DNA from 3 places in the Janthinobacterium sp. NKUCC06_STL genome. Region 1 is predicted to be linked to each of the others. Evidence: predicted binding sites of a transcription regulator. Region 1 holds the regulator's gene; each other region holds the start of a gene.

Region 1 (3,276 bases):
GCGCCAGGAAAGAAATAATGGAAAATACACGTTGCGGCAGCACCCTGATCGTTCGCGGGCTGCAAAAAACCTATGGCAAGCGGCAAGTCGTGCATGATGTCTCGCTGCAAGTCGAATGCGGCGAAGTGGTGGGGTTGCTGGGCCCGAACGGCGCCGGCAAGACTACCTCGTTCTACATGATCGTCGGCCTGGTGCCGTCGGACGGCGGCAGCATCGATATCAGCGGCGTGGACATTTCCAGCCTGCCGATCCACCGCCGCGCGCAGATGGGCCTGTCCTACCTGCCGCAGGAAGCGTCCGTCTTTCGCAAGCTGACGGTGGAAGACAATATCCGCGCCGTGCTGGAAATCCAGACCGTTGAAGGCCGTCCTTTGAAGAAGGCCGAGATCGAGGAGCGCCTGGACAAATTGCTGGCCGACTTGCAGATTGAAAAGCTGCGCGAGAACCAGGCCCTGTCCCTGTCGGGCGGCGAGCGCCGCCGCGTGGAAATCGCCCGCGCGCTGGCCACCGATCCCCGTTTCGTGCTGCTCGACGAGCCGTTCGCCGGCGTTGATCCGATCGCCGTGATCGAGATCCAGCGCATCGTGCGCTTCTTGAAGGAGCGCAATATCGGCGTGCTGATCACCGATCATAATGTGCGCGAGACGCTGGGTATCTGCGACCGTGCCTACATCATCAACCAGGGCTCGGTGCTGGCGTCGGGACGCCCCGACGACATCATCGCGAACGAGTCGGTACGCCGGGTCTATCTGGGCGAACACTTCCGCATGTAAGCCAATGAAACAATCATTGCAGCTGCGCACTTCGCAGCACCTGGCACTGACGCCGCAGTTGCAGCAATCGATACGCCTGTTGCAATTGTCTACCCTGGAATTGCACCAGGAACTAGAGCAACTGCTGACGGACAATCCCTTGCTCGAGCGCCTCGACGATCCGCTCGACCGTTCGCTGCGCCTGCTGTCCGACGGCGCCTTGAGTTCCACGGCGGCGCCGGCCGAAGCGCCGCCCCAGCCGCCAAGCCAGGACGCGCCTGCCGCGCCGGCCGAAGCGGAAACCTTTGACGGCGAGGCGGGCGACAGTCCGGCTGCCGCGGACGGTGGCGACAGCGACTGGAGCGAGGCGAGCCGCGGCAAGGCGCCAGACGATGAAGATTCGCGTCCGCAGCTGGAGGCCCATCACTGCACCCTGCGCGAGCACCTGATGGAGCAGATGCGCGTGACGGTGCTCGAGTTGCGCGACCGCGCGCTGGTCGAGCTGATCATCGACGCGCTCGACGACAATGGCTACCTGGAAGAGTCGCTCGACGACATCCTGGCGCGCCTGCCGGAAGAGCTGGAAATCGACGCCGACGAGATGCGCACGGCCTTGTCGCTGCTGCAAAGTTTCGATCCGCCGGGCGTGGGCGCGCGCAATGCGTCCGAATGCCTGGCCCTGCAAATCAAGCGCTTGCCGCACATCGCCATGGTGACGCGGCGCATGGCCCTCGTCATCGTGGAAAAGCACCTGGCCTGGTTTGCCCAGCGCGATTTCAACAAGCTGAAAAAAGCCCTCGATTGCGACGAGGAAGACTTGCGCGAAGCGCAGACGGTGATTCGCCAGTGCAATCCGCATCCGGGCGCCGTGTTCGCCTCGGACGTGTCCGATTACGTGGTGCCTGACGTCGTCGTCAAGCGCGCGCGCAATGGCTGGCAAGTGACCCTGAACAACGACGTCATGCCGCGCCTGCGCGTCAACGCCATGTACGCCAACCTGCTCAAGCAGGGCAAGGGCGAAGGCGCCATGGGCGCACAGTTGCAGGAAGCCAAGTGGCTGATCAAGAATATGCGCCAGCGCTTCGACACCATCCTGCGCGTGGCACAGGCGATAGTAGAAAGACAAAAGAACTTTTTCTCGCATGGGGCCGTTGCCATGCGCCCCCTTGTGCTCCGTGAAATAGCTGATACACTGGGTTTACACGAGAGTACTATCTCGCGGGTAACAACTCAAAAGTACATGCTGACCCCGCACGGCATGTTCGAGTTGAAATATTTCTTTGGTAGCCACGTCGCCACCGAAGCGGGGGGCGAAGCGTCATCGACGGCGATACGGGCATTGATCGTGCAACTGACAGGAGCAGAAGACCCTAAAAATCCTTTATCCGACAGTAAGATTGCGGACATGCTGGGGGAACAAGGCATGGTGATTGCGCGACGTACTGTTGCCAAATACCGGGAAGCGTTGAAAATTCCGCCAGTGAGCCTGCGTAAGTGTTTGTAAGTTTTTTTCGGTTCCTCTGCGGGCCGGATACGATGGACCGCACGAACCCGATCATCTTTAGGAGTGTGTATGAATCTCACCATCAGCGGACATCATCTCGAAGTGACACCAGCCATCCGTGAATACGTACAAACGAAGCTGGAGCGCGTGAAACGTCATTTCGATCAAGTCATCGATATCGCCGTGATTCTGACCGTGGATAACCTCAAAGAGAAAGAAAAACGTCAAAAGGCTGAAGTCAACCTGCGTTTGAGTGGCAAGACTGTCTATGTGGAAAGCCTGGCGCACGACCTGTACGCCGCGATCGATACCCTGATCGACAAGCTCGATAGGCAAGTGATGAAATACAAAACCAAAGTGCAAGGGCACGGTAAAGAGGCGATCAAGCATCTGCCAGACAACTCCGAGGAAGACGCCGTCGTCGCCGTTTAAGGCCACCCGCTTCCAGCAGTTGTGATCAACTAAGGGCGCACATCTTGCGCCCTTTTTTGCGCCTGGACCTGTTGAACGCAATCTTCCCCGCGCAGGCGCTAGAATGTTTGCACTTTCACTTCTTTCCTGCCTGCCATGAGCGACTTCGTCCAGACCTCCATCCGCAACCGCACCGGGCACATCGTGCTCGACCGTCCGAAAGCCTTGAATTCCCTGTCGCTGGAGATGGTGCGCGCCCTGAGCGCGGTCCTGCTGGCCTGGCGCGATGATCCGCACGTGGACGCCGTGGTGATCCGTTCCAGCAGCGAAAAAGCCCTGTGCGCCGGCGGCGACATCCGCTTCTTTTACGATGCGGGACTGGCCACGCCGCAAGGCGGCAGCGCCTTGCTGGAAGATTTCTTTACGGAAGAATACGCCTTAAATCATGTGATTCATTTCTATCCAAAACCGTATATTGCCGTGATGGATGGCGTGGTGATGGGCGGCGGCATGGGCGTGGCGCAAGCCGGGCCCGGCAACCGCCTGCGTATCGTCACGGGCCGCACGCGCATGGCCATGCCGGAAGTTAATATCGGCCTGTTCCCTGAC
Region 2 (3,276 bases), on a different contig from region 1:
ATTTTGAAGTCGACGAAGCGGCCAACAGCGTGCACTGCCGCGCCCAGGTCGACACGACGGGCAAGACGGGCGTGGAAATGGAAGCGCTCACGTCCGTGCAAATCGGCTTGTTGACGATCTACGACATGTGCAAGGCCGTCGACCGGGGCATGGTCATGACGAATGTGCGCGTACTGGAAAAGCATGGCGGCAAGTCGGGTGACTGGCACGCTGAGGTGTAATTATTTTGCCTGGCGCGCCAGCTGCTCCTGGAAGCGGCGCAAATCGTACACTAGCCAGGCGCCGCCGGACAGGCACAGCGCGATGATGGCCTTGGACAGCGGCAAGTGAAATTGCTCCTGTCCTGCCAGCGCAAAGCCGGTATGGATCAGGAAGGTGGCCACGCCCAGGGCCGCGCAGCAGCTCGCATAAAAAGGTGCCCGCGCGGTGGACAGCAACACGTGCTTGTAGCCCACCAGCACCACGGCAATCGCCGCCAGGTTAAACACCAGAAAACCCTGCACGCCGCCAGGCAGATGGAACATTTCCCACTCTTTCCAGTAGGCAGCGTCGATTTGATGCAGGATGAGGAACAACATGGTCCAGAAGTAGCTGCGCTGCATAGGATTCACATTCGTCAATATTGAAGCAATTGTAAAGCCTGCACCGCGTGACGGCGCGTGCACCTGGCATTTTTCAATGCCAATATGAATTTCATTGATATAAATGCTTTTTCATCAAGAAATCATGCATACTGCGAGTCGTCCATATCCAGATGAGCATCGCATGACAAGCAAGCACCCCGCCGCGGAAACCAAGCTCCAGGACTTCGACTTCGAGGCCATGAATCTGCAGGTGGGTGGCCGCATCCAGTTCATCACGCACCGCACCATCAAGCCCATCCAGCATTTCTCGACCCTGATCGGCTATGTGAAAGATGAGTACCTGATCGTCAAGATTCCCATGGAAAACGGCGCTTCCATCGTGCTCAACGAGGGTGACAAGCTGACCATCCGCGTGTTTTCCGGCGTCACCGTCTGCTCGTTTTCCTGCAGCGTGCTGCGCATCTTTGGCCGCCCGCTCAATTATGTCCACCTGAGCTTTCCCGACGCCATCCAGGGCACCAGCCTGCGCACGGCCATGCGCGTGAAGGTGGACATTCCGGCGCAGCTGAGCTACCGCGACGTGGCGGCCGTGCCCGTGTTCATCGTCAACCTCAGCGTCTCGGGCGCGCTGATCGAAGCGCCCGGCATGCTCACGCCGGACGACGAAGGCGTGGCCCTGAGCTTTACCCTGCTGGTGCAGCCGAACAAGCATCAGATGCGCGTCAATACGCGCGCCCGCATCCAGAACGTCAGCGTGGGCAAGCCGTCGAATGGCCACGCCGCCGAGGTGGCGGAAATCTATACGTATGGCGTGCAATTCATCGACCTGGAGCCGACCCACTACACCCTGCTGCAAAACCTCACCTATGAAGCGCTGATCGCGGACCGGCAAAAAATCGTCTGATACCGGGCTGACAAGCGTCACCTACAGCGTCGGCGTCACGTCGGGAATATTGTTTTTGGTAATCGCCTCCTTCGCCGCCGGATTCGTCACGGTGGTGCTATTGAACCAGGTCAGGCTGCTCGTGCCCGGCTTCATGGTCATCGTCACGGTTTGTCCACCGATACCCGTGCCCAGGTCGGCCGCCAGGGTCAGCACGATATTGCCCTTGTCCACCGTGGCGCTGGCCACTTCGCGCGTGGCACTGAACACGGGAATCGCACTTGGTGCGCTCTCCGTGGGCGTGCTGCAGGCGGCCGCCTCACCGCCGTTTTCCTGCACGCACAGGGCCACGGCCGTTTTCAACGGGGCAGCGGCCGCCAGCACGTTGCTAACCTTGGCCCGCATCGTGTAGTCGCCATACTGGGGAATGGCCACGGCCGCCAGGATGCCGGCGATGGCCACCACGATCATCAGTTCTATCAGGGTAAATCCGCTTTGCGCGCGCATCGTATCCTCCCATGGTGCATTGCTCACGCCAGGTACGTTGCAAGCGCCATGCCAGCGGCGCGCCCGGGCAGCGGCGGCACGCATGGAAAGAAAAGCGACACATTTGGGCAGGTTCGGACCAGCATCGTCCGCCCAGGCCGGGAATCGGCCTGTCTTGCGGACAAAAAAAAGGAGCCGAAGCTCCTTTTTTGTACTGCGGTAACCAGGCTGAAATTACAGCATGGCTTTCAGCAGACGCGCCATTTCCGACGGGTTTTTGGTCACGGTGATGCCGCAAGCTTCCATGATTTCCAGCTTGGCTTGTGCCGTATCGGCACCGCCCGAGATCAGCGCGCCGGCGTGGCCCATGCGCTTGCCTGGAGGAGCCGTCACGCCAGCGATGAAGCCGACGACCGGTTTTTTCATGTTGTCTTTGATCCAATAAGCCGCGTTGGCTTCGTCTGGACCACCGATTTCGCCGATCATGATGACCGCGTCGGTATCTGGATCATCATTGAACATCTTCATGATGTCGATGTGCTTCAGACCGTTGATCGGGTCGCCACCAATGCCGACTGCCGACGATTGGCCCAGGCCCAGTGCGGTCAGCTGACCCACTGCTTCATAGGTCAGGGTACCCGAACGCGACACCACGCCGATACGGCCCTTCTTGTGGATGTGACCTGGCATGATGCCGATCTTGATTTCGTCTGGCGTGATCAGGCCTGGGCAGTTAGGGCCCAGCAGCAAGGTTTTGCTGTTGGCTTTGGCCATGCGGTCTTTCAGAGCCATCATGTCACGCACAGGAATGCCTTCGGTGATGCAAATGGCCAGATCCATTTCAGCTTCGACAGCTTCCCAGATCGCCGCTGCCGCGCCTGCTGGCGGTACGTAGATCACGGAAACGTTGGCGCCGGTTTCTTTTTTCGCTTCGGTAACGTTAGCGAAAATTGGAATGCCTTCGAAATCTTCGCCGGCTTTCTTCGGGTTCACGCCTGCCACGAAGGCAGCTTTGCCGTTCGCGTAGTCGCGGCAACCGCGGGTGTGGAACTGGCCGGTCTTGCCGGTGATCCCTTGGGTAACGACTTTGGTATCTTTATTGATCAGAATGGACATGTTGATTCCTTAATTAAGCTTGACCGGCAGCAGCGGCAACGACGCTCTTGGCTGCATCTTCCATGGTGTCGGCTGCGATGATAGGCAGACCGGAATCGGCCAGCATCTTTTTGCCCAGGTCTTCGTTGGTGCCCTTCATGCGCACCACCAGTGGCACGTTCAGCGAGACGGCTTTCACTGCGGCGATAACGCCTTCAGCGATCACGT
Region 3 (3,276 bases), on a different contig from region 1:
GATGGATGAGGGGTTGTTCGGGTCGCGCACCATGAAGTCGAGCACGTCGCGCGTGTGGAAGCGGCCATATTTGTGGTCGTAGGCGCTTTGCAGCTCGGAAATACCCAGGGTGGCGCGCCAGCCTTGCTCCGCGTCCTGCTCGGACTGCGGCAGCATCGCCGTTTGCATGTTGACGTCGAGCATGCGCGCCGTGTTTTCCGCCCGCTCCGTGTAGCGGGCCATCCAGAACAAATGATCGGCGGTGCGGCTCAGCATGTTTTCTCTCCTGCAAAAGCGGATGTGGCTTCCAGTACCCAGGTATCCTTGGTGCCGCCCCCTTGCGAGGAGTTGACCACCAGCGAACCTTCACCGAGCGCCACGCGGGTCAGGCCGCCGGGCACCATGGAAATCGTCTTGCCGGACAGCACGAACGGACGCAAATCGATGTGGCGCGGCGCGATGCCGGCCTCGACGTACGTGGGACAGGCGGACAGGGCGAGGGTTGGCTGGGCGATGTAGCCGCCCGGATTGGCCAGCAGGCGCTGGCGGAAGTCCTCGATCTGGGCCAGGCTGGACGCCGGCCCCACCAGCATGCCGTAGCCGCCCGCGCCATGCACTTCCTTGACGACAAGTTGCGCCAGGTTCGCCAGCACGTAGGACAAATCGGCCGGTTTGCGGCACTGGTACGTCGGTACGTTGTTGAGTATGGGTTCCTGCGACAGGTAAAACTTGATCATGTCGGGAACAAAAGGATAGATCGACTTGTCGTCGGCCACGCCCGTGCCGATGGCGTTCGCCAGAGTCACCCGGCCGGCGCGGTAGACAGACAGCAGGCCCGGCACGCCCAGCGAGGAATCGGAACGGAAGGCCAGCGGATCGAGGAAATCGTCGTCCACGCGGCGATAAATGACGTCGACTCTTTTTGGCCCGCGCGTGGTGCGCATGTACACGGAATTGTCGTTGACGAACAGATCCTTGCCTTCGACCAGTTCCACGCCCATTTGCTGGGCCAGGAAGGCATGCTCGAAGTAGGCGGAGTTGTACATGCCGGGTGTCATGACGACAACAGTCGGGTCATCCACGCCCATCGGGGCGACGGAGCGCAGGTTGTCGAGCAGCATGTCAGGGTAATGGTCGACAGGGGCGATGCGGTTGCGGGCGAACAGTTCCGGGAACAGCCGCATCATCATCTTGCGGTCTTCCAGCATGTAGGACACGCCGGACGGCACGCGCAAATTGTCTTCCAGCACATAGAATTCGCCCTGGCCCGCGCGCACGATGTCGACGCCGGCGATGTGGGCGTAAATGTCGGAGGCGACGGCAATACCCTGCATTTCCGGGCGGTACTGGGCATTCTTGTAGATTTGCTCGGCGGGAATGATGCCCGCCTTGATGATGTTTTGCTCATGATAAATATCATGGATAAACATGTTCAAGGCTTGCACGCGTTGCACCAGGCCCGTTTGCATCTGCGCCCATTCCGTGGCGGGAATGATGCGCGGGATGGTGTCGAACGGAATCAGGCGTTCCGTGCCGGCATCGTCGCCATAGACGGCGAACGTGATGCCGACCCGGCGGAACGTCAGGTCGGCTTCCGCCCGCTTGCGGGCGATGGTCTCGGGGGATTGCTGCTCCAGCCAGTTGCTGAATTCACGATAGTGTTCACGTACCTTGCTGTCCGTACCCACTTCATTTGCAGTCATTTCATTGAAAAAATTTGCCATGTTGTGATTTCCCTTGAGCCGTGTCTGACTATAGCTCAGCAGGAAGCGTGCCAATGCCGCACACCCGAAAGTATGTAGAAAATGACCATTTTTGTGGCGTAAAACCGTCATCCGCACCGCTTTGGTGCGCTACGGTGTCGATTCTGCAGGGCTATGGGGCGCGGGGCGGGTGAAATCAGGCGTCCGGCGTGACGAAGGGGCGGCAATCGACGGGCAGGTCGATGGTAAACGTGGTGCCCGTTTCCGGCGCACTGTCGACCAGCGCGCTGCCGCCATGGCTTTCCGCCACGTTTTGCACGAAGGGCAGGCCGATGCCCCAGCCGGGCGCGCTGCCCTGGTGTTCGCGGCGCAGGTATTCGAAGATGCGCTCGGTCTGCTCGGGCGCGATAGTACTGCCCGTGTTGTGCACCGTGAGTATCATGCGTTCGCGCAGGGTGTTGACGTGGATATGGATGGGGCCGTCGTCGCCGTACTTGAGGGCATTGCCCACCAGGTTTTCCAGGGCCCGGCGCAGCGAATTTTCGCACCACCAGCCGGTGACGGACGCGCCCGTGACCTGGCACTTGCCCGGATGGCCCGTATTCACGCTGTCGGCCACCTGCCTTGCCAGCGGCAGAATGTCAAAGCGCTGCAAGACCAGCGGCAGCTTTTGCCCCCGGTGGTAGCTGAGCGTATCGAGCAATTCCTGGACCATGTCGTCGAGGCGCTTGCCGTGTTCGATGATCTTCGATGCCAGGGCCGGCACGTCGACCTGCTGTGCGCGCCGCTGCAGCAGCTGGGCACTGTTGAGCATGACGGAGAGGGGATTGCGCATGTCGTGCGACAGGCCGGCCGCGATGCGCCGCTGGAAGCTTTCATGCATGGCCGTAAATTCCAGGATGGCTTCGCGGATGCCCGTGTCGATCGAGGCATTGATCACCTTCCAGTCGCGGCGCCGCAGCGGCACGCCCGCGTCGAGGGCCGCCTCGGCGAAACAGTCGCGGAATATCTGGTATTCCTGGATCACCTGTTCCGGGCCATAACTGGTCATGCGCGCCCGTTCGTTGCCATGCACGGCCGGAGCGTTGGTATTGCTGGTGGCATTGTCGCGCGGATAGCCTGGCGTCAGCGCCTCGGCCAGGTTATCGAAGAAAGTGGGTAAGGTATTGATGAGGATGGGCGTCAGCAAGGCGTCGGCGCCGCGTACCTTGGCGCGCACCTCGTGTTCCCACTGCGTCAGCACGGCATCGCGCATGCTGAAGAGCCGCCGCGTGCGCGCGGGCAGGTCCAGCGTGTGCATTTTCTGGTCAGAGGCATAGGTCATCGCAGCTCTCCATCGACAGCACGGCACCCGCGCAGTAAAAAGCGGGAGGTACAGTATCCCCCAAATCGGCGTGCAGTGATACTCAATTCGGCGTATGGGCGCCTGTCATGATGGCGCTCAAATGGCTGAGGGCCGTATCCCATTGCTCCAGCGAAAAGTTCTGCGGGTCGTCATGGCCATTCGCAAAGCCCGTATCGAGCACGGCGTGGAAGGCGGGGATCAGCCACGTGCCCTTGCGCACGCTGGCGGCGATGTACAGCAGGGCCAGGC

Evidence for each region. Region 1 encodes sigma-54, which starts transcription at its own class of promoters, with help from an activator protein. Its sites were predicted from a motif close to TGGCANGNAANCTGCTTT; they were not measured.
Region 2: the regulator sigma-54 is predicted to act here: its motif matches at 2,011-2,028, upstream of KO539_RS08035 (pilin).
Region 3: the regulator sigma-54 is predicted to act here: its motif matches at 1,739-1,756, upstream of KO539_RS10825 (circularly permuted type 2 ATP-grasp protein).

Annotation. Positions count from the first base shown of each region.
Region 1 is NZ_JAHKQY010000003.1:597,573-600,848, forward strand. It holds gene lptA (lipopolysaccharide transport periplasmic protein LptA) at 1-18, shown strand, start outside; gene lptB (LPS export ABC transporter ATP-binding protein) at 18-773, shown strand; gene KO539_RS15285 (RNA polymerase factor sigma-54) at 778-2,256, shown strand; gene hpf (ribosome hibernation-promoting factor, HPF/YfiA family) at 2,326-2,688, shown strand; gene KO539_RS15295 (enoyl-CoA hydratase/isomerase family protein) at 2,824-3,276, shown strand, end outside.
Region 2 is NZ_JAHKQY010000001.1:1,766,794-1,770,069, forward strand. It holds gene moaC (cyclic pyranopterin monophosphate synthase MoaC) at 1-221, shown strand, start outside; gene KO539_RS08025 (DUF6713 family protein) at 222-602, opposite strand; gene KO539_RS08030 (flagellar brake protein) at 766-1,488, shown strand; gene KO539_RS08035 (pilin) at 1,510-1,974, opposite strand; gene sucD (succinate--CoA ligase subunit alpha) at 2,188-3,069, opposite strand; gene sucC (ADP-forming succinate--CoA ligase subunit beta) at 3,083-3,276, opposite strand, start outside.
Region 3 is NZ_JAHKQY010000002.1:426,148-429,423, forward strand. It holds gene KO539_RS10820 (alpha-E domain-containing protein) at 1-255, opposite strand, end outside; gene KO539_RS10825 (circularly permuted type 2 ATP-grasp protein) at 249-1,703, opposite strand; gene KO539_RS10830 (sensor histidine kinase KdpD) at 1,879-3,006, opposite strand; gene KO539_RS10835 (hypothetical protein) at 3,089-3,276, opposite strand, start outside.